Regions from separate parts of the Actinacidiphila yeochonensis CN732 genome, predicted to be linked through region 1. Evidence: riboswitches for the same ligand, from Rfam matches in the RefSeq annotation. Region 1 holds a riboswitch; the other holds the start of a gene.
What was found. A riboswitch is a leader RNA that binds a small molecule or an ion and turns the genes downstream of it on or off. The one in region 1 is predicted to bind glycine.

Region 1 (10,291 bases):
CACAGGGGCGGACGGGGGCGCTCTGGCGGAGTGGGAGTCCTACGGGCTGGTCGAGGCCGGCCCTGACGGCGGGTACGCGGCGGAGGCGGTCGCCATCGCCCGGCTGATCGTCGACCTGGGCCGGTTCGGCCTGGAGCCGCGCCACCTGCGGGCGGTCAAGGCGGCGGCCGACCGGGAGGCCGGGCTGGTCGAGCAGGTCGTGGCGCCGCTGCGCCTGCACCGCAACCCGCAGACCCGTACCCGGGCCGAGGCCACCGCGCGCGAGCTGGCGGTGCTGTCGGTGCGGCTGCACGCGGCGATGGTGCAGTCGGCGCTCCGGGTTCGGCTGGGCTAGCGGCCGCAGGAGCAGTCCGGCCGGCGGGGTCGCAGGTCAGGGCCGGGTCCCGGCGGGCAGGCCGCTGCCGCGGCCCGGCGCGCGGCGGCGGGACACGGTCCGGGTGGCACCGGGTGGCGGCACCCGTACCGTGCCCGACTACCCAAACCCGGCGGGCACGGCCTAGGGTTGCTGTGTGAACGAGCTCGACGTTGTGGGTGTCCGGGTCGAAATGCCCTCCAACCAGCCGATCGTGCTCCTGCGGGAAGTAGGAGGCGACCGGTACCTGCCCATCTGGATCGGGCCGGGCGAGGCGACGGCCATCGCATTCGCGCAGCAGGGCATGACGCCTGCGCGACCGCTGACTCATGACCTCTTCAAGGACGTGCTCGAAGCGGTGGGACAGACGCTGACGGAGGTGCGTATCACGGACCTGAGGGAAGGCGTGTTCTACGCGGAGCTGGTGTTCGCCAGCGGGGTCGAGGTCAGTGCCCGGCCCTCCGACGCGATAGCCCTCGCCCTGCGGACCGGGACGCCGATCTACGGCAGCGACGGCGTGCTCGACGGCGCGGGCATCGCGATCCCGGACGAGCAGGAGGACGAGGTCGAGAAGTTCCGCGAGTTCCTCGACCAGATCTCGCCCGAGGACTTCGGCACCAGCAACCAGTAGACGGTGCGGACCGCCACCGGGTCCCGGCCCGTGCCGATCGGGTGGCCGGTGCGCCCTGCGCGGGCGCGCTCCGGTGCGCGGCCCGCGACGGGCCCCGGGCTGGGCGCGGCGGACGCCCGGGGGCCGGAGAAACCCGAATGGGGCAAAGTTGCAGGCCGAAAGCCATTCGGGGTGCACTTCCCGTTTCCGGGTTACTCGAAACCACCCCTGGGGTGTATTTCACTCGGCGTGCCGAGCGTGGCGATCGTTGACGCACGTGTGACGACTCCCTACCGTCGGAGGGGAAAGTCCGCTGGCACGTGCACGCGGCCGGCGGATGGGAAGGGACGGAGGGCGGCGTGAGAAGCACTGGCGACGGTCTGACGACCGGAGGCCCGTATTCCGCCCGGGGGGCACTGGCCCGAGCCGCGGTCGAGGGGAGCGGCGGTGCCGTTCCCGAGCAGCCGCCGGAGCGGGTCGGCTACCGGGGGCCGGCGGCCTGCGCCGCCACCGGCATCACCTACCGGCAACTGGACTACTGGGCGCGGACCGGACTGGTCGAACCGAGCGTCCGGCCCGCCTACGGCTCGGGGACGCAGCGGCTGTACAGCTTCGCCGACGTGGTGGTGCTCAAGATCGTCAAGCGGCTGCTCGACACCGGGGTGTCGCTGCAGAACATCCGCACCGCCGTCCAGCACCTGCGCTCGGTCGGGCCGGCCGAGCTGCCGCGGATGACGCTGATGAGCGACGGCGCCACCGTCTACGAGTGCACCTCGCCCGACGAGGTCGTGGAACTCCTCCAGGGCGGCCAGGGCATCTTCGGGATCGCCGTCGGCGTGGTGTGGCGGGACGTGCAGAGCGCCCTGTCCCAGATGCACGGCGAGCGGGTCGACACCGGAGAGACGCTGATCGGCCACAACCCCGCCGACGAGCTCGCCCGGCGGCGCAACCGGGCCGTGTGAGCCCCGTTCCAGGACGCTGATCCGCCCCGGTGGACCGCTCCGGCGGACCTCTCCGGGGCGGTCCGCGGCGCCGCACGACCCGCCGCACCGTACAGGTGTACGGCCGATGTCGGTGGGGTGCGGGACGATCGGGGTGTGAGAAGTGCGCCGACGATCCTGCATCTGGACATGGACGCGTTCTTCGCCTCGGTGGAGCAGGCGTCCAAGCCCAGCCTGCGCGGCAAGCCGGTCGTCGTCGGCGGCCTCGGCCCCCGGGGCGTGGTGTCGACCGCGTCCTACGAGGCACGCGTGCACGGCGTCCATTCCGCCATGGCCACCGCCCACGCCCGTCGGCTGGCGCCGAACGCCGCCTACCTCTACCCGCGCTTCGGCATCTACCGGCGCGTCAGCGGCATCGTCATGGCCCTGCTCGGCGCGGCGTCGCCGCTGGTGGAGCCGCTGAGCGTCGACGAGGCGTTCGTCGACCTGGAGGCGGCGCCAGGAGCCGCGGAGGACCCCAGGAGCGTCGCCCGGCGGCTGCGGGCCGAGATCCGGGCCGCCACCGGCCTGACCGCCTCCGTGGGGCTGGCCGGCTCCAAGCTGCTGGCCAAGATCGCCTCGGAGAAGGCCAAGCCGGACGGCCTGGTCGTCGTGGAGCCCGGCAGCGAGCAGGCGCTGCTCGACCCGATGCCGGTGCGCACCCTGCCCGGGGTCGGCCCGGCCACCGCCGAGCACCTGCGCCGGGCGGGCATCCTCACCGTCGGCGAGATCACCCAGGCGGGGGAGCCCGAGCTGGTGCGGCTGCTGGGCAAGGCGCACGGCGGCGGGCTGTTCGCGATGGCGGCCGGGGTGGACAACCGGCCGGTGGTCGCCGAGCGCGACGCGAAGTCCGTCTCCGTCGAGGACACCTACGACAGCGACCTCACCGACCGCGCCCACGTCCGCTACGAGATCGACCGGCTCGCCGAGCGCTGCGTCCAGCGGCTGCGCGGCGCCGGCCGGTCCGGCCGCACGGTGGTGGTGAAGGTGCGCCGGTACGACTTCTCCACCCTCACCCGCTCCGAGACGCTGCGCGCCCCCACGGACGACGCGTCGGTGGTGCGGGAGACCGCGCGGCGGCTGGCGGAGTCGGTGGACACCACCGGCGGGGTGCGGCTGCTGGGTGTCGGTGTGGCAGGGCTGGCCGACTTCACCCAGGAGGACCTCTTCGCGCAGAGCGACGCCCGGGCGGCGGGCGGCGCCGGCGCGGGTGGGTCCGTCGTCGACCTGCCCGCGAGCCCCCCGCCGCAGCCCGAGCGGTCGGCCCGCTGGCTCCCCGGCCAGGACGTCACCCACACGGAGTACGGGCCGGGGTGGGTGCAGGGCAGCGGTGTCGGACGGGTCACCGTCCGCTTCGAGGTACCGAGCGACACCCGGCCCGGACGGGTCCGCACCTTCCCCGCCGACGATCCCGGGCTGGAGCACAGCGAGCCGCTGCCCCTGGCCGCCGAGCCGGCGGCGACCGCGGACCCGGCCGCGGCGGCGGGGCCGGCGGCGGAGCCGGGTCCGGGCACGGGTCCGGGTCCGGCGCGGTAGCGCCCGTCCGGGCGGGTCCGCGCGGTGTCCCGGTCGCTGCGGGGCGGCCGGCGGATTCGGGTGGGGAGACGGGGTGGGGAGACAGGGGCCAGGGGGAGAGGGCGGGTCAGTCGCCGCCCGCCAGCTCGCCGAAGTCCCTGGCCGCCGGATCGGGGCCCGAGCGCGGCACGTCCATCCCGTAGTGGTGGTAGAGCTGGAGCTCCTGCTCCGGCGAGAGGTGGCGGCCGACACCGAAGTCGGGCGCGTCCTTGATGAGTGCCTTGCGGAACGGCACCCGCAGCTGCCCGTCGACCAGCTCGCTGGGCCCCAGCGGCACGAAGGCGTCGCGGGTGAACAGGCCGGTGCGCACCGCAGCCCACTCCGGCGAGCCGGTGGCGTCGTCGAGGTACACCTCGTCCACCGTGCCGATCCTCGCCCCGTCGCTGTCGAGGGCCCGGCGTCCTATCAGGCTGCGCGGATCGATGTCGGTCTGCACGACTCCTCCAACCCACGGGTGACAGCTGCTGACTCCACCCAAAGCCACATCCCGGGCCCTGTCGAGTCGGGGCCGAGCCGGCACCGATCAGGGACCGCCCCGCCGTCCCGCCGCCCGTTCGCCGCGCGGGCGTCCCCGGCCGGCGTCCGACCAGCGCCTCCACCAGGCCTGACGTCGTCCGCGGCGCCCGGCCGCCACAGCCTCGCCGGCCGGGCGCTGATAGGCTGGACGCGGCCGCATAGCCCGTGCGGGAGAGTCCTCACCAGCCCCGACGGTCGGGCGGGGTGGGGCGCCGAAGGAGCAACTCCTCCCCGGAATCTCTCAGGCATCCGTACCGCGCGGGTGAGGTCACTCTGGAAAGCAGGACAGCCCGGAAGCGAAGCGGCCGCCGGGTGTGTCCTCACCGACGGGGAAAGCCGCCCGGCAGCGGGGGGTGAAGCTCTCAGGTTCTCTGACAGAGGGGGAGGCCGCACGGGTGCCGGCCGGCACGGCACCCCCGATGGCCGTCGCAGACCAGGAGGCCCCCGCAATGAGCGAACGCCCCATCCCCCTCGCCGAGCTGGAAGCAGGCGTGCCCTTCGCTTCCCGGCACATCGGCCCCGACACCGGGGCGCTGGACAAGATGCTCGCCCAGGTCGGCTACGGCTCGCTGGACGAGCTGACCGCCGCCGCCGTCCCGGACACCATCAAGAGCGCCGAGGCGCTCGCCCTGCCGCCGGCCGTCACCGAGGCCGAGGTGCTGGCCGAACTGCGCGCCCTGGCCGGCCGCAACCAGGTCCTGGCGCCCATGATCGGCCTCGGCTACTACGGCACCTTCACCCCGCCGGTGATCCTGCGCAACGTCATGGAGAACCCGTCCTGGTACACGGCGTACACGCCGTACCAGCCGGAGATCTCCCAGGGCCGGCTGGAGGCGCTGCTGAACTTCCAGACCGTCGTCGCCGACCTCACCGGCCTGCCCACCTCCGGCGCCTCGCTGCTGGACGAGGGCACCGCCGCGGCCGAGGCGATGGCGCTGTCCCGCCGGGTCGGCAAGGTCAAGAACGGCGTCTTCCTGGTCGACGCCGACACCTTCCCGCAGACCCTGGCCGTGGTGCGCACCCGCGCGGAACCGACGGGCGTCGAGGTCGTCACCGCCGACCTCTCACAGGGCATCCCGGCCGAGGTCGCCGAGCGCGGCGTCTTCGGCGTGCTGCTGCAGTACCCGGGCGCCGGGGGCGCCGTACGGGACCTGCGGCCGGTCGTCGAGCAGGCCCACGAGCTGGGCGCCGTCGTCACCGTGGCCGCCGACCTGCTGGCGCTGACCCTCCTGACCTCGCCCGGCGCCCTGGGCGCGGACATCGCGGTGGGCACCACGCAGCGCTTCGGCGTCCCCATGGGCTTCGGCGGCCCGCACGCCGGCTACATGGCCGTCCGCGAGGCGTACGCGCGCAACCTGCCCGGCCGGCTGGTCGGCGTCTCCGTGGACGCCGACGGCAACCCCGCCTACCGGCTGGCGCTCCAGACCCGCGAGCAGCACATCCGCCGGGAGAAGGCCACCAGCAACATCTGCACCGCGCAGGTGCTGCTGGCCGTCATGGCCGGCATGTACGCCGTCTACCACGGCCCGGACGGGCTGGCCGCCATCGCCCGCCGTACCCACCGGTACGCGGCCGTGCTCGCCGCGGGGCTGCGCGCCGCCGGGGTGGAGCTGGCCGAGGAGGCGTTCTTCGACACCCTCACCGCCACCGTGCCCGGCCGGGCCGCGGACATCGTGGCCGCCGCCCGCGAGCGGGGCGTCAACCTGCGGCCCATCGACGCCGACCACGTCGGCCTCTCCTGCGACGAGACCACCACCCGCGCCCAGCTCACCGCCGTGCTGGCCGCCTTCGGCGCGCCCGAGGCCGACCTCGACGCGCTGGACGCGGCCACCCCGGACGCGCTGCCGTCCGCGCTGGAGCGCACCGAGCCGTACCTCACCCACCCGGTCTTCCACGAGCACCGCAGCGAGACCGCGATGCTGCGCTACCTGCGCCGCCTCGCCGACCGCGACTACGCCCTGGACCGGGGAATGATCCCGCTCGGGTCGTGCACGATGAAGCTCAACGCGACCACCGAGATGGAGCCGGTCACCTGGCCGGAGTTCGGTGCCCTGCACCCCTTCGCGCCCGCCGAGCAGGCGGCCGGGTACCTGGAGCTCATCCACGGCCTGGAGGACCAGCTCGCCGCCGTCACCGGCTACGACAAGGTCAGCCTGCAGCCCAACGCGGGCTCCCAGGGCGAACTGGCCGGGCTGCTGGCGGTGCGCGCCTACCACCGTGCCAACGGCGACACCCAGCGCACGGTCTGCCTCATCCCGTCCTCCGCGCACGGCACCAACGCGGCCAGCGCCGTGATGGCCGGCATGCGCGTGGTGGTCGTCAAGACCAGCGAGGACGGCGACGTCGACGTCGCGGACCTGCGCGCGAAGATCGAGCAGCACCGCGACGAACTCGCCGTGCTGATGGTGACCTACCCCTCCACGCACGGCGTGTTCGAGGAGCACATCACCGAGGTGTGCGCCGCCGTCCACGACGCGGGCGGCCAGGTGTACGTCGACGGCGCCAACCTCAACGCGCTGGTCGGCCTGGCCCAGCCGGGCCGGTTCGGGGCCGACGTGTCCCACCTGAACCTGCACAAGACGTTCTGCATCCCGCACGGCGGCGGCGGCCCCGGCGTCGGCCCGGTGGCCGTGCGCGCCCACCTGGCACCGCACCTGCCCAACCACCCGCTCCAGCCCGAGGCCGGCCCGGCCACCGGTGTCGGCCCGATCGCGGCGGCGCCCTGGGGCTCGGCCGGCATCCTGCCGATCTCCTGGACCTACGTCCGGCTGATGGGCGCCGAGGGGCTCAAGAAGGCCACGCAGGTCGCCGTCCTCAGCGCCAACTACGTCGCCAAGCGGCTGGAGCCGCACTACCCGGTGCTCTACACCGGCCCCGGCGGGCTGGTCGCCCACGAGTGCATCATCGACCTGCGGCAGCTCACCAAGGAGACCGGGGTGACCGTCGACGACGTCGCCAAGCGGCTCATCGACTACGGCTTCCACGCCCCGACGATGTCCTTCCCGGTGGCCGGCACGCTGATGATCGAGCCCACCGAGAGCGAGGACCTGGCCGAACTCGACCGGTTCTGCGACGCGATGGCCGCCATCCGGCGCGAGATCGACAAGGTCGCCGAGGGCCGGTGGCCGGCCGAGGACAACCCGCTGCGCGGCGCCCCGCACACCTCCGCCGTCCTGGCGGGGAAGTGGGAGCACGCCTACACCCGGCAGGAGGCGGCCTTCCCGGAGGGTGTGAAGGCCGCGGACAAGTACTGGCCGCCGGTGCGCCGCATCGACGGCGCCTTCGGCGACCGCAACCTGGTCTGCTCCTGCCCGCCGCCGGAGGCGTTCGAGGGCTGACAGGGCAGGCGCCTTCCCGGCGCCGCCGTCCGGGCCCGGGTCCGCGCCGCCCTCCGGGGCGTCCGGGGCCGGGCCCGCAGCGTGTCCGCCATGCCCGGCCCCGGGCAGGGCTCCAGCCGGTCCCCCCACGAGCGGGGGACCGGCTGGAGTCCCGCGACCCGGGTGGACGTCCCGGCCCGCGGCCGGGTGCCCAACGGAACGCCCGGCGCGCACCGGCGGGGGTCGGGCCTCAGGCCGCCGTGGTGACGCGCCCGGCGGAGACCGGGCGGTGCGGCGCGATGATCTTGCCGTCCGGCAGCAGCTCGCCGGTGTCCTCGAAGACCAGCACGCCGTTGCACAGCAGGCTCCAGCCCTGCTCCGGGTGGTGGGCGACGATCGCGGCCGCCTCCCGGTCGGAGCACTCGGCTGTGGGGCACTGCGGCTGGTGGTTGCACATGGTGTGTGTGGTCTTTCGCTGCGAGAGGCCGACGGCGCTTGCGCCCGCCTCGCCTGAGTGGTTCATCTGCTCCCCCGTCTCGTGGTGCGGCGCTCCCAGTGTTGCCCCGCGGCGCTCGCTCCGCAGGTATTTCACCGATGCGATCCCCTTTAGGGCACGACGCGTCACCCGCGCGGGCGGTTGCGTACACTCAGCGGCTCCCTCCCCTCCGAACGGGAGGGGAGGGAGCCGCTGTGCGCGCGGTCCGGCGCCTTCGCACCAAGCCCTCGGCCGACGCCGCTCGCGACCGATCTCGACCGCTCGCGGCCGTTCGTGACCGCCCGCGTGCTCAGGCGGGCGAGCCGGCCAGCGGAGGCGGCGCCAGCCACACGCTGAGCACCGGGGCGAGCTCCACCATCCGGTAGACGCGGTGCGCGGCGATCCCCGGCGGGGCCGGGGCGAGCGGCACCAGAAGGTCGGCGGGGTCCGGCTGGGCCGTCGCCGCGTCGGTGCGCGGCACCGTGTGCAGCCACAGCGCCATCATGTACATCGACGGCACCGACAGCAGATGCGGCTGGTAGGTGTCCGGCAGCGCGTCCGCCTGCCCCAACGCCCGTTCCGTGGACGCCAGGTAGGGGCCCTCGGCGAACCGCGAGAACACCCAGCCGTCCGCCGTCAGGACGGTCTCGCCCGCCGCCACCACGACCGCGCCCGACCGGATATGGAAACGCCAGCCGGCCAACCGCGCCTGGGGCAGCCCGCCGGGGACCGACGCCGGCTCGAACACGTGCACCGGCAGCGGATGGTCGGCGTCGAGCGGACCCTCCGCGGTACGCAGTGCGGGCGTCCTCGCCTCCCGGACGGCGGAGGGGGAACTGAGCGCGGCCAGGACGCTCAGCAGTGCGGGTGCGGGTGCTGGGGGCACAATCAGCGGCATGATGTCGCCTCTCACTGGAGACACGTGGTGCGGGGCGCAGGCGGGGCGGGTGGCGCGGTGATGCGGAGGGGTGCCGCAGAAAAGCGGCGTCGCGCGGCGTCGCGCGCAGAGGTGCGGCGTGGTGCGGCGTCGCGCGGGGTGGTGCGGCGTGGTGCGCGGTTCTGGCCAGGGTGAGCCGGGGTGAGCGGGTCGAGCCGGGGCTGGGTCCGGTTCGCCCTGGGGCGACCGGGGGGATGGTGGCGGCGCTTGCGGACGGCTTGCGGACGGTTGCGGTCAGTACCGTGCGAGGGTTACTGCTCAATCCCGTTCCGCGGCGGCGGACTTCATCCGCCTGGTGTGCGAAGTTTATACGAACTTTGTTCGGTCCGTGTTTCGCCTAGCAGTCGCCGGCATTACCGGCAAGACGATGACGCGCCGTTCTCACCGGACTTCCGGACGGTATTCCAGCAGCGTGCGGAGTGCGTGCTGCGAATGTGCACGGGCTGTGGACGGCCGAAAATGATCGGTGGTCGCGGCGGTGAATTGCCACCGGCCAGTCAGGTGGAATGTGCTACTGGAACATGCCCGTCGCGTTCCGCCGCCCCCAGCGTATCGGGTACGGCCCCCGGCCGATGCGTTATGGATCAGCCGGGCGGGGCATCCTCCGGTGAGGACGGCTCGCCGAGGCCGTTCGCACCAGCCCTTCCAGCGGTTCGCGGGCACGGTCCGCCGGACCGGTTCCACCGCGCGGGCGGTGTCCGCGGCGCTGGTGCACGCCGTTTCAGGGAAGGATGCCTCGATGGGGCAGATGGTCACGGCCGGGGCATTCGACCTGGCTGACCGCAGGATGTACCGGCACAAGCTCCGGCAGTGTCTGGAGGGACTGGAGCGACTGCTGGACGAGAAGCGGTTCGATCGCGCCCGCAATCTCATGGGCCTTGAGATCGAATTGAATCTCGCGGATTCCGACGGGCTTCCCCGGATGATGAACGAAGAGGTCCTGGAGCGCATCGCGAGCCGTGATTTCCAGACCGAGCTGGCGCAGTTCAACATCGAGGTGAACATCGCCCCGCACCCGCTTTCCGGCCGTGTCATGGACCGGCTCGCCGAGGAACTGCGCACCGGGCTCGGGTACGCGGACCGGATGGCCGGCGAGGTGGGCGCCCGCATCGTCATGGTCGGCATCCTGCCGACCCTCCAGGCCCAGGACCTGGTCAGCGCGAACCTCTCCCGCGCCGACCGCTACACCCTGCTCAACGAGCGCATCCTGGCGATGCGCGGCGAGGACATCACGCTGGACATCAAGGGCGTGGAGCACCTGGTGTACACCTCCGCGTCCATCGCCCCCGAGGCCGCGTGCACGTCGACGCAGATGCACCTCCAGGTCACACCGGGCAGGTTCGCGGACGTGTGGAACGCCGCCCAGGCCATCGCCGGCGCGCAGATCGCGGTCGGCGCCAACTCGCCGTTCCTGTTCGGGCGCGAGCTGTGGCGCGAGACCCGCCCGCTGCTGTTCCAGCAGGCCACCGACACCCGGCCGGAGGAGCTGCGCGCCCAGGGAGTCCGGCCGCTGACCTGGTTCGGCGAGC
Region 2 (10,291 bases), 1.4 Mb from region 1:
GGTAGTCGAAGTCCGCGAACGGCTTGCTGAGGTGGAAGACGATCGTGCTGTCGTTCGGCGTCTCGATCGACGCCAGCCCGTTCGGGTCCTTGTCCTTGTACGGGCCGGGGTACTTGGCGTCGTCGGCCAGGTACGCCTTGAAGTACGTGGGGCCGTTGGAGAGCGCCTCGGGCGCGAAGTTGCTGCGCTCGACGGCGTACTTGACGTCCTTGGAGGTCACCGGGGTGCCGTCCTGGAACTTCACGCCGCTGCGCAGGGTGTAGGTCCAGGTCTTGGCGTCGGCGCTGGGCTTGCCGAGGCCCGTCGCCAGGTCGGGGACGACGGTCAGGCCGTCGCTGCCCGCGGCCGGCTTGAAGGTCAGCAGCGGGCGGGAGTACAGCCGGGAGAAGTCCTGCACCCAGCCGTAGTAGGTGTTGCCGGGGTCGAGGGAGTCCGGCGTGTCGGAGTCCTCCATCGTGACCGTGCCGCCCTTTTTGGAGGACTGGTTCACGATGCTGGTCAGTGCGGCGTTCTGCCCGGCGGTGGCTCCGGTGCCGCCCTTGCCGTTGGACGTGGCGTGGCTGCCGCCGCCCTTGCCGCCGCAGGCCGACACCCCCAGGGCGAAGGCGGTGACCAGCGCCAGCGCCGCTGTCGCTTTGCTCGTTTTCATGCCGAGGACGACCTCCTGATCGGTGGGTGGTGCAGAGCCAGGCCGGCCGCGGGGATGGGCGGCGGCGCCGGCGGTTCGGCGGTGCGGATGCGGGTGGGGAGCAGGGGTGCGGGCCTACTTGCCGCGCGGGTCGAGCGCGTCGCGCAGCCCGTCGCCGAGCAGGTTGAAGGCGAGGACGGTGATGAAGATGGCCGCACCGGGCACGACCATGAACATCGGGTCGATCTCGAAGTACGTCACGGCGTCGGTGAGCATGTTGCCCCACGACGCCTGGGGCGGGGCGATGCCGACGCCGAGGTAGCTCAGGCCGGCCTCGAAGAGGATGTTCGTGGGGATCAGCAGCGTGGAGTACACGAGGATCGGCGCCACGAGGTTCGGCAGCAGCTCCCGGAAGAGGATGTACGGCCCGCGGGCGCCCAGGCTGCGTGCCGCCTCGACGAACTCCCGCTCGCGCAGGCTGAGCGTCTGGCCGCGCACGATCCGGCCCATGTAGGGCCAGTTGAAGAAGCCGATCACGAAGATCAGCACCCACACGTGCAGCCACAGCCCGCTCAGCCCGAAGGCGCCGTCCTGGAGGGCCGCGGAGATCGAGATGGCGAACAGCAGCAGCGGGAAGGCGAGGAAGATGTCCATCAGCCGGCTGATCAGGCTGTCCACCCAGCCGCCGTAGTAGCCGGCGACGACGCCGAGGACGGTGCCGATCACGTTGGACAGCACGGTCGCGCCGGTGGCCACCAGCAGCGACAGCCACGAACCCTCGATGATGCGGGAGAGCATGTCCCGCCCGTACAACGGGTCCACGCCCAGCGGGTGCGCCCAACTGACGCCGCCCCAGCCGCCCTTGGGGGCGAGCAGGTTCGGGTCGACCAGGTTCTGGTGGAACTTGTCCGGGTCGAGGTCGAAGATCGACTCGATCGGCCGGGCCAGCACGGCCAGCAGCACCAGCAGGATGACGACGATGCCGCCCGCCACGGCCACCTTGTCCCGCCGGAAGCGCCGCCAGGCGATCTGGCCGAGGGAGCGCCCCTCGATCAGGCTCGGCCCGGCCCCGCTCAGGACAGCCTCGGGCTGGGCCTCGGCCTGTCCCGGGGTGGTCTCGATCGGTGCGGTCATGGTGGTGACGACCCCTCTCGCCGGCGGGCTGCCAGCGCGCGCCCGGCCGCGGTGGCGGCTCGGACCCCGCTGTTGCCAGTTGCTGCTCGGTGCCCTGCTCAGTGCTCTGCTCGGTGCCCTGTTCAGTGCTCTGCTGGTGCTGTCCTGCGGCTGTTCTCGGTGCTGTCCCGCGCCTGCTCGACGGCCCTTGGGGCCTCTTCGGCGCCGGCTCCGCGCCCGTTCGGAATGTGCCTGGTACTGCCCGGTGCTACCCACTGCTGGCTGGTGCTACTCGGCGCCGTCAGGTGCGATACCGCTCGGCGCCGCCCGGTACTGCCGGGTGCGGTGCCGCTCGGTGCTGATCCGTGCCGATCCGTGCTCTGCTCGGTGCTGATCCGTGCTCTGCTCGGTGCTCTGATCCGTGCTGCTCGGTGCCTGTTTCGACGTGCGTGCCGCGCTGTGCCGCCCGCCCGCCGTACCGCCGCGGGCCGCCGTTCGTACCGCTCGCCGCCGCGCGACCGCCCGCCGACAACGGCGCGGACGTCACTCCGTGTCGCACTCTTCGCGGCTCCCCGCGACCGGTCTGGTCGCGCAACAGCCGTTCTTTCAAGCCGACTTCACTCGTACCGCTGTTCGCCGCCCGGCAGGCCGCGCGGCCGGTCGCACAGTGGTCGGCCGGCCCGTCCAGCGTCGGACCCGGAAATCCTTTTGACATGCACTTTCCAGGACCTCCTGCCGCTGGATTCTTCTGCCCGCTCGCGATCACCCGCCAGCCCCCGCCGGGAAGGGATGCGCAACTGTGATCTTCTGACGGACCGTTTGTTACCCGTTCGTCCGGCCGGGGTACGGTCATGCCGTGAACGAGCGGCTGCGTGCGGTGTGTGACCTGATGGTGCCCCAGGCCAGGGAGATGTCCGGCCTGCATGAGTACGACGGGCGGGTGCAGGACCTCTCACCGGACGGCGTGCGGGCCGCGCTCGCCGCGCTGGAGCGGGCGCGCGGCACCGGGCCGCTGCGCGACGCCCACGACGAGGCCCACCTCGCCGTCTTCGAACGGGCCCTGCGCGTCCAGTACGGCGACCTCGAACTGCACCGCCGCAGCCCCTACCCGCACCTGTCCAACCTCGAACTGGCCACCTACGACCGCGAGTACGCCCCGGCGAAGGAGCGCGAGCGGGCCCGGCGCCGCCACCTGGCGCGGTGGCCGGACGCCGTGGACGCCGCCCTGGCCTCGCTGGACCTGGTGCCGGCTCCGGTCGCGGGGGCGCTGCTCGGCGCGGTCCGCGGCCTGACGGAGGGGGTCGACCCGGAGAGCGGCGCCGAGGCCGCCGCCGCGCTGCGGGCGCACGCCCGGCTCACCACCCACCTGGAACGGACCGCCGCGCACGGCGACCCCGATCCGCGGCTGGGCGGACCGGCGCTGGCCGCGCTGATGGGCTCGCAGGAGGGCCTGGAGGTCGACCTCGCCCGGCTGGCGTCGGAGGCCGCGCGGGAGCGCGCCCGGCTGGAGGAGATGCTGGCGCGCGCCTGCGCCGAGTTGGACGCGCGCCGGAGTGTGGCGTCGCTGATCCCGGAGCTGCTGGCCGACCACCCGGCCGCCGACGAGGTCGTCCCGGAGGCGGCCCGGCTCACCGAGGAGGTGATCGCCTTCACCCGGGACCTTGGGCTCGCCCCGCACACCGACGGCGAGTGCGCGGTCGGCCCGGCCCCGGCGTCGCGGAGCTGGGCGATGGCGATGATGACGTGGGCCGCGCCGGGCGAGCGGGACGCCCCGTCCTGGTACCACGTGACGCCGCCGGACCCGTCGTGGCCGGAGGAGGAGCAGGAGGAGTGGCTGACCGTCTTCAGCCGCACCAGCCTGCCGGCGATCACCGTCCACGAGGTGGCGCCCGGGCACTTCGCGCACGGCCGGGCGCTGCGCCGGGCCGCGGGGCCGGTGCGGCGGCTGCTGCACGGCCTGTCCTTCACCGAGGGGTGGGCGCACTACGCGGAGGAGGTCTGCCTGGAGGAGGGGTTCCGGGCCGACGACCCGCGGTTCGCGGTGGGCGTGGCGTTGGAGGCGCTGGTCCGGGTCACCCGGCTCAGCTGCGCGATCGGGCTGCACACCGGGGCGCTGACCCTGGACGACGCCACGGAGCTCTTCGTCCGCGACGCCCACCTGTCGCCGGCCGCGGCGGCCTCGGAGGCCCGGCGCGGCACGTTCGACGCCGCGTACGGCCGCTACACCTGGGGGAAGCTGGAGATCCTGCGGCTGCGCGAACGCGCCCGGGCGCAGTGGGGTTCGGGCTTCACGCTCAAGCGCTTCCACGCGGCGCTGCTGGAGCTGGGCAGCCCGCCGCTGGGGCTGCTGGACGCGGCGCTCGCGGGCTGAGCGCGCGGCGGGACGGTTCGGGGATCGGCCGGGGCCGCTGGGGGCGTCGGGGCAGGGTGCCGACTGGGCCCGGCTGGGCGTCGGACAGCGTCCCGGCCTGGCCCGGCAGCGCGCGGGGCCGGGCCCAGCGGTTCGCCCGCCGTAGTGCATGGCCCGGCCCAACCGGGTACGGCCCAACCAGGTACGGCGCGGAACCCACCGGGCCGTGCCGGACGGCTCGCCCCTCCGGCCCTCCCCGGCTCCGGCCCCGCCCTCCGGTCCTGCGGCCCTCCCGCGGCGACGGCCGTACCGGCCTCAGCGGTCGAAGATGGGCCGGCCGAAGGTACGCATCCACAGGGCCACGGGGTCGTACGGGTCGGCCAGCGACACCGTGGAGACGGCGACGCCGTCGGGCACCCCGGCCACCGCCTGCTGCATCATCATCCGCACCGACTCCGCCGCCTGCGGGGCGCCGTCGTGCACCTCCACGCCGACGGCCAGGTACGGCTCGCCCAGGACCGGCTGCACCCACGCCTGGCGCAGGCCGCGCACGACGGGTGTGCGGTGGGCGGCCTGGGCGAGCAGGGCGTGGAACTCGGGCAGCGGCAGGGAGGGCTCGCCGATCTGGAGCGGCCCGGCCGGCAGCACGTCGAGGCCGACCGCCACCCGGCGCAGGTCGGCCCAGGGCACGCCGATCCCGCCGCCGGCCGCGTGCGGGTTGATCCACAGGCCGAGCCGGTCGGGGTAGAGGCACTGGGCGATCTCGCGGCCGGAGACCACCTCGTGGTCGCGGTTCCACCCGCTGGCGGCCAGCTCGCGCGGCGAGCTGAAGCAGGGCGTGTAGCCGTACCCGTCCAGTTGCATGGAGCCGTACCGCGCGTCCGGTGAGCCCGGCGAGCCGTGCCAGAGCAGCATCCACACCTGGCCCTCGGCCAGCGACGCGAGCAGGTTCTCGTATGCGTCGAACCGGCCGGGTGCCACCTGGAGCAGCGACTGCTCCACCTGGCCGGCCGGCGCCGCACCGCCTTGCGCGCCCGCGATCACGTGGGACCGCCCCTTTCCCCTCGTCCTTGCGTTCACCTCACGTCGCCCGCCATCAAATCAGGTGGGGGTTCGCGGTGGAACGTCGACCGACTCAACCGCTTCCGGATATACGGCGCGTACAGGTCCGCTGAACGTGCCCGGCCCACCGGGTGTGCGCCGGTCCCCGTCCGCGGGTTCCGCGCGCCGCCCGGCCCGGGACCGGGTCCGTCGGGGACCCGGCCCCGGGCCCGGGCTCAGTCGCGGGCTCAGTCGCGGGTGAAGAACGGCTGCACCCTGTCGAGCATCCAGTCGCCGACCGGGTCCTGGGCCAGGTCCAGGAGGATCAGGTGGACCGGCCAGGGCGGCAGCGCGGTGCCCGCGGCCCGGCCCAGCGCGTCCAGGGCGGCGGCCCGGTCGCCCTCCTGCCAGCCGTCCAGCTCGACCCCGACGAAGAGCGCCGGCGGGTCGTCCTCGACCACCGCCATGGCCCGCCGGGCGCTGAGCACCACCGGGGTCACCGCGAACTCGCCGGCCGCCGCGGCCAGGAAGTCCACCGGTTCGCTCTCGTGGTCCGGCTCCCACAGCCGCACCCGCGCGCCGGAAGCGGTCTCCGCGCCGCGCTCCCCCGCCGCGGGCCGGCACAGCCGGGCCACGGCCGCGGGCGGCAGCGGCACCCCGACCGCGCCGCCGGGGTTGACCGCGATGCCCAGCTGCGGCGGCAGGCCGCGGGCGAACTCCTGGACCGGCGCCACCGTGCACGACATGCCTTCGGCGGCCAGCCGGAACTGCTGCTCGGAGCTGAACACCGGCACGAACAGCGCGCCGCCCAGCTCCATCGTGGGCAGGTCGAGTTCGACCGAGTCCGGGCTGCCGCCGTTCGGCAGCGGCACCCACACGTGCGAGCGGCCGAGCACCTCCAGCAGCCTGGGCGTGGCCGCGGGGTTGCCCAGGCTGGCGCTCAGCACCTCTTCCAGCTCGTTGGCCGGCCATATGTACGGCGCCGGATTCTCCATACCCACCCTTGTCCGCGCTTGTCCGTCACGTGCGCGGGAAACCCTATCCGGCCCGGGGCCCGCGGGGGATGCCGCCGACCGGGTGCTTCCGGACGGGCGCGGAGGAGCATGAAGGGACACGGAGGGGTGCGGACCGGTCGGGGTGGAGCCGGCTCGGCCCTCGCCGCGCCGCTGCCCGGCGGAGGCCGGAGCGCTGCCGGACCGCTGCCGGACGACGGGCCGCTGTCCGGCGGGCCGGCCGGGCGGGCCGGGCGGGCGGGGCCCCGGGGCGACGTGCAATGATGAGGCCAGACATCTGCATAACGGCCGTTCGAGGCCGCGCGGGAGAGTTCCGGGACCAGCCGGCCGGTACGGCGGCGGGCCCGGCGCCGAAGGAGCAAGCCCTCCCTTGAATCTCTCAGGCACAGATACCGCGCGGGCGAGGCAGATCTGAAAAGCGGAGCGGTGCGCCCCCGGGCCCCGCTCCCACCCAAGGTGCAAACCGTGGCCCCTCGCCGGGTTCACGGTGAACCTCTCAGGTTCCGATGACAGATGGGGAGGCCGGACCGAGGGCCCCTCGTCCGGCCCGTACCGGCCGCCATCCGACCGTCACACCTGGGAGTCCACAACCCCATGAGCGAGCCCCGCAGGACCGCGCTCGACGCGCTGCACCGCGCCCTGGGCGCCACCATGACCGACTTCGCCGGCTGGGACATGCCGCTGCGCTACGCCAGCGAGCGCGAGGAGCACCAGGCCGTGCGCACCCGGGCCGGCCTCTTCGACCTCTCGCACATGGGCGAGATCGCCGTCACCGGGCCGCAGGCCGGACAGGCGCTGGACCACGCGCTGGTCGGCCACCTGTCGGCGCTGGCGGTGGGCCGGGCCCGCTACACGATGGTGTGCGCGCCCGACGGCGGCATCCTCGACGACCTGATCGTGTACCGGACCGGCGACCAGGAGTACCTGGTCGTGGCCAACGCCTCCAACGCCCAGACGGTGCTGGACACGCTGGCGCTGCGCGCGGCCGGGTTCGACGCCGAGGTGCGCGACGACCGCGACGCGTACGCGCTGCTCGCCGTCCAGGGCCCGCAGGCGCCGGCCATCCTGGCCTCCCTCACCGACGCCGACCTGGACTCCCTGCGCTACTACGCCGGGCTGCCGGGCGTGGTCGCGGGCGTGCCGGCGATGATCGCCCGCACGGGCTACACCGGCGAGGACGGCTTCGAGCTGTTCGTGGCGCCGGGCGACGCCGAGAAGCTGTGGCAGGCGCTGACCGAGGCGGGCGCGCCGCACGGCCTGGTCCCCTGCGGGCTGTCCTGCCGCGACACCCTCCGGCTGGAGGCCGGCATGCCGCTGTACGGCCACGAGCTGACCGCCTCGGTGACGCCCTTCGACGCGGGCCTGGGCCGGGTCGTGAAGTTCGACAAGCCGGGCGACTTCGTCGGGCGTGAGGCGCTGCTGGCCGCGGCCGCCCGGGCCGCGGAGGTCCCGCCGCGCACCCTGGTCGGCCTGGTCGCCGAGGGCCGGCGGGTGCCGCGGGCCGGCTTCCCGGTGGTGGACGCGGCCGGCGCGGTGATCGGCGAGGTCACCTCCGGCGCGCCCTCCCCGACCCTCGGGGTGCCGATCGCGATGGCGTACGTCGACGCCGCCCACACCGAGCAGGGCACGTCCGGGGTGGCCGTGGACATCCGCGGCTCCCACGAGCCGCACTCCGTGGTGGCGCTGCCGTTCTACAAGCGCGCCCGCTGACCGGTGGCTGGTCCGGTCACCGACCGGTCACCGGACCGGCCACCGGTCGATCGCCGGACCGGCCACCGGCCGGTTCCGTCTGAGCCCGCCGTCCGCGTCCCCCGCCCGGCTCCCACCGGCGGCGCGCCGGCGGGCTCGTACCGAAAGCCCCACCTCCCCCCACCCGACCGCCGCGTGCGCCGTCCGTGGCCCGCGCGGCCGTACCCACACCTCCATATCCGGGAGAATTCGCGCCATGACCATCAACCCTGAGCAGCTGCGCTACAGCAAGGAGCACGAGTGGCTCGACGCCGCCGAGGACGGCGTGTCCACCGTGGGGATCACCTCGCACGCCGCCGACGCGCTCGGTGACGTCGTCTTCGTCCAGCTCCCGGAGGTCGGCGCGTCGGTCACCGCGGGCGAGAGCTGCGGCGAGCTGGAGTCGACCAAGTCCGTCAGCGAGCTGTACTCGCCGGTCAGCGGTGAGGTGACGGAGGTCAACCAGGACGTGGCCGACGACCCGTCGCTGGTGAACACCGCCCCCTTCGCCGGCGGCTGGCTGTTCAAGGTGCGGGTCTCCGGGGAGGCCGAGGAGCTGCTCTCCAAGGCCGAGTACGACGCGTTCATCGAGGGCTGAGGCCGCCATGTCGCTTCTGAACCAGTCCCTGCACGACTTCGACCCGGACGTCGCCGCCGCCATCGACGCCGAGCTGGAGCGTCAGCGCACCACCCTGGAGATGATCGCCTCCGAGAACTTCGCGCCCACCGCGGTGCTGGAGGCCCAGGGCTCGGTGCTGACGAACAAGTACGCCGAGGGCTACCCCGGCCGCCGCTACTACGGCGGCTGCGAGCACGTCGACGTCATCGAGCAGCTCGCCATCGACAGGGTCAAGGCGCTGTTCGGCGCCGAGGCGGCCAACGTGCAGCCGCACTCCGGCGCGCAGGCCAACGCCGCGGCGATGTTCGCCCTGCTCAACCCCGGGGACACCATCCTGGGGCTGGACCTGGCGCACGGCGGCCACCTCACCCACGGCATGCGGATCAACTTCTCCGGCAAGCTGTACGACGTGGCCGCCTACCACGTGGACGCCGAGACCGGCCTGGTCGACATGGCCGAGGTGGAGCGGCTGGCCAAGGAGCGGCGCCCGAAGCTGATCGTGGCCGGCTGGTCGGCGTACCCGCGCCAGCTGGACTTCGCGGAGTTCCGCCGGATCGCGGACGAGGTCGGCGCCTACCTGATGGTGGACATGGCCCACTTCGCCGGCCTCGTCGCGGCGGGGCTGCACCCCTCGCCGGTGCCGTACGCGGACGTGGTGACCACCACCACGCACAAGACGCTGGGCGGCCCGCGCGGCGGCGTCATCCTGGCCAAGGCCGAGCTGGCGAAGAAGATCAACTCCGCTGTCTTCCCTGGTCAGCAGGGTGGCCCGCTGGAGCACGTGATCGCCGCCAAGGCGGTCGCGTTCAAGGCGGCGGCGACGGACGAGTTCAAGGACCGGCAGTCCCGTACGCTGGAGGGTGCCCGCATCCTGGCCGAGCGGCTGTCCCAGCCGGACCTGGCCGGGGCGGGCGTGTCGGTGCTGTCCGGCGGCACGGACGTGCACCTGGTCCTGGTGGACCTGCGCGAGTCCGCCCTGGACGGCCAGCAGGCCGAGGACCGGCTGCACGCGGTGGGGATCACCGTCAACCGCAACGCGGTGCCGAACGACCCCCGGCCGCCCATGGTCACCTCGGGCCTGCGGATCGGCACGCCCGCGCTGGCCACCCGGGGCTTCGGCGCCGACGACTTCCGCGAGGTCGCGGACGTCATCGCCGCCGTGCTGACCGGCTCCCCCTCCTTCCCCGAGGAGGAGCAGGCGCCGCTGCGCGCCCGCGTGGCCGCGCTGGCCGGGCAGTACCCGCTCTACGCGTGAGCCGCGGGGGCGGGCCGTCGAAGCCTCGGCGGCCCGCCCCCGGGCAGCGCACCGCCCCGCGCGGCCCGGCCGCGCGGACCGACCGGGGGACAACGGCGTCCCCCGCACACCAGGAGCCGCACCACATGGCAATCTCCGTCTTCGACCTGTTCTCCATCGGGATAGGCCCGTCCAGCTCGCACACCGTCGGCCCGATGCGGGCGGCGGGGATCTTCGCCCACCGGCTGAAGAACGACGGACTGCTGGCGCACACCGCCTCGGTCCGCGCCGAGCTGTTCGGTTCGCTGGGCGCCACCGGCCACGGCCACGGCACCCCCAAGGCGGTCCTGCTGGGCCTGGCCGGCCACTCCCCGCGCACGGTGGACACCGAGGCGGCCGAGGGCGAGGTGGACCGGGTCCGCGCGCTGCGGCGGCTGAACCTGCTGGGCGCCCACGAGATCGCCTTCGACCCGGACGCCGACCTGGTGATGCACCGCCGCCGGTCGCTGCCGTACCACGCCAACGGGATGCGGCTGCTCGCCCGGGACGAGGCCGGCGCGGTGCT

Region 2: another riboswitch for glycine. It lies ahead of gcvT (glycine cleavage system aminomethyltransferase GcvT); the one in region 1 lies ahead of gcvP (aminomethyl-transferring glycine dehydrogenase).

What each region holds. Positions count from the first base shown of each region.
Region 1 is NZ_JQNR01000005.1:4,379,959-4,390,249, forward strand. Features, by position in the region: gene ftsR (transcriptional regulator FtsR) at 1-334, shown strand, start outside; gene BS72_RS29740 (bifunctional nuclease family protein) at 510-983, shown strand; gene BS72_RS29745 (MerR family transcriptional regulator) at 1,322-1,924, shown strand; gene BS72_RS29750 (DNA polymerase IV) at 2,060-3,478, shown strand; gene BS72_RS29755 (PRC-barrel domain-containing protein) at 3,585-3,953, opposite strand; glycine riboswitch at 4,192-4,300, shown strand; glycine riboswitch at 4,302-4,418, shown strand; gene gcvP (aminomethyl-transferring glycine dehydrogenase) at 4,483-7,371, shown strand; gene BS72_RS29765 (DUF5999 family protein) at 7,601-7,807, opposite strand; gene BS72_RS29770 (hypothetical protein) at 8,136-8,723, opposite strand; gene BS72_RS29775 (glutamate-cysteine ligase family protein) at 9,502-10,291, shown strand, end outside.
Region 2 is NZ_JQNR01000005.1:2,964,921-2,975,211, reverse strand. Features, by position in the region: gene BS72_RS24405 (ABC transporter substrate-binding protein) at 1-649, opposite strand, end outside; gene BS72_RS24400 (ABC transporter permease) at 764-1,762, opposite strand; gene BS72_RS24395 (DUF885 family protein) at 2,598-4,112, shown strand; gene BS72_RS24390 (enhanced serine sensitivity protein SseB C-terminal domain-containing protein) at 4,407-5,135, opposite strand; gene BS72_RS24385 (enhanced serine sensitivity protein SseB) at 5,381-6,127, opposite strand; glycine riboswitch at 6,439-6,550, shown strand; glycine riboswitch at 6,551-6,668, shown strand; gene gcvT (glycine cleavage system aminomethyltransferase GcvT) at 6,740-7,855, shown strand; gene gcvH (glycine cleavage system protein GcvH) at 8,091-8,471, shown strand; gene glyA (serine hydroxymethyltransferase) at 8,479-9,747, shown strand; gene BS72_RS24365 (L-serine ammonia-lyase) at 9,873-10,291, shown strand, end outside.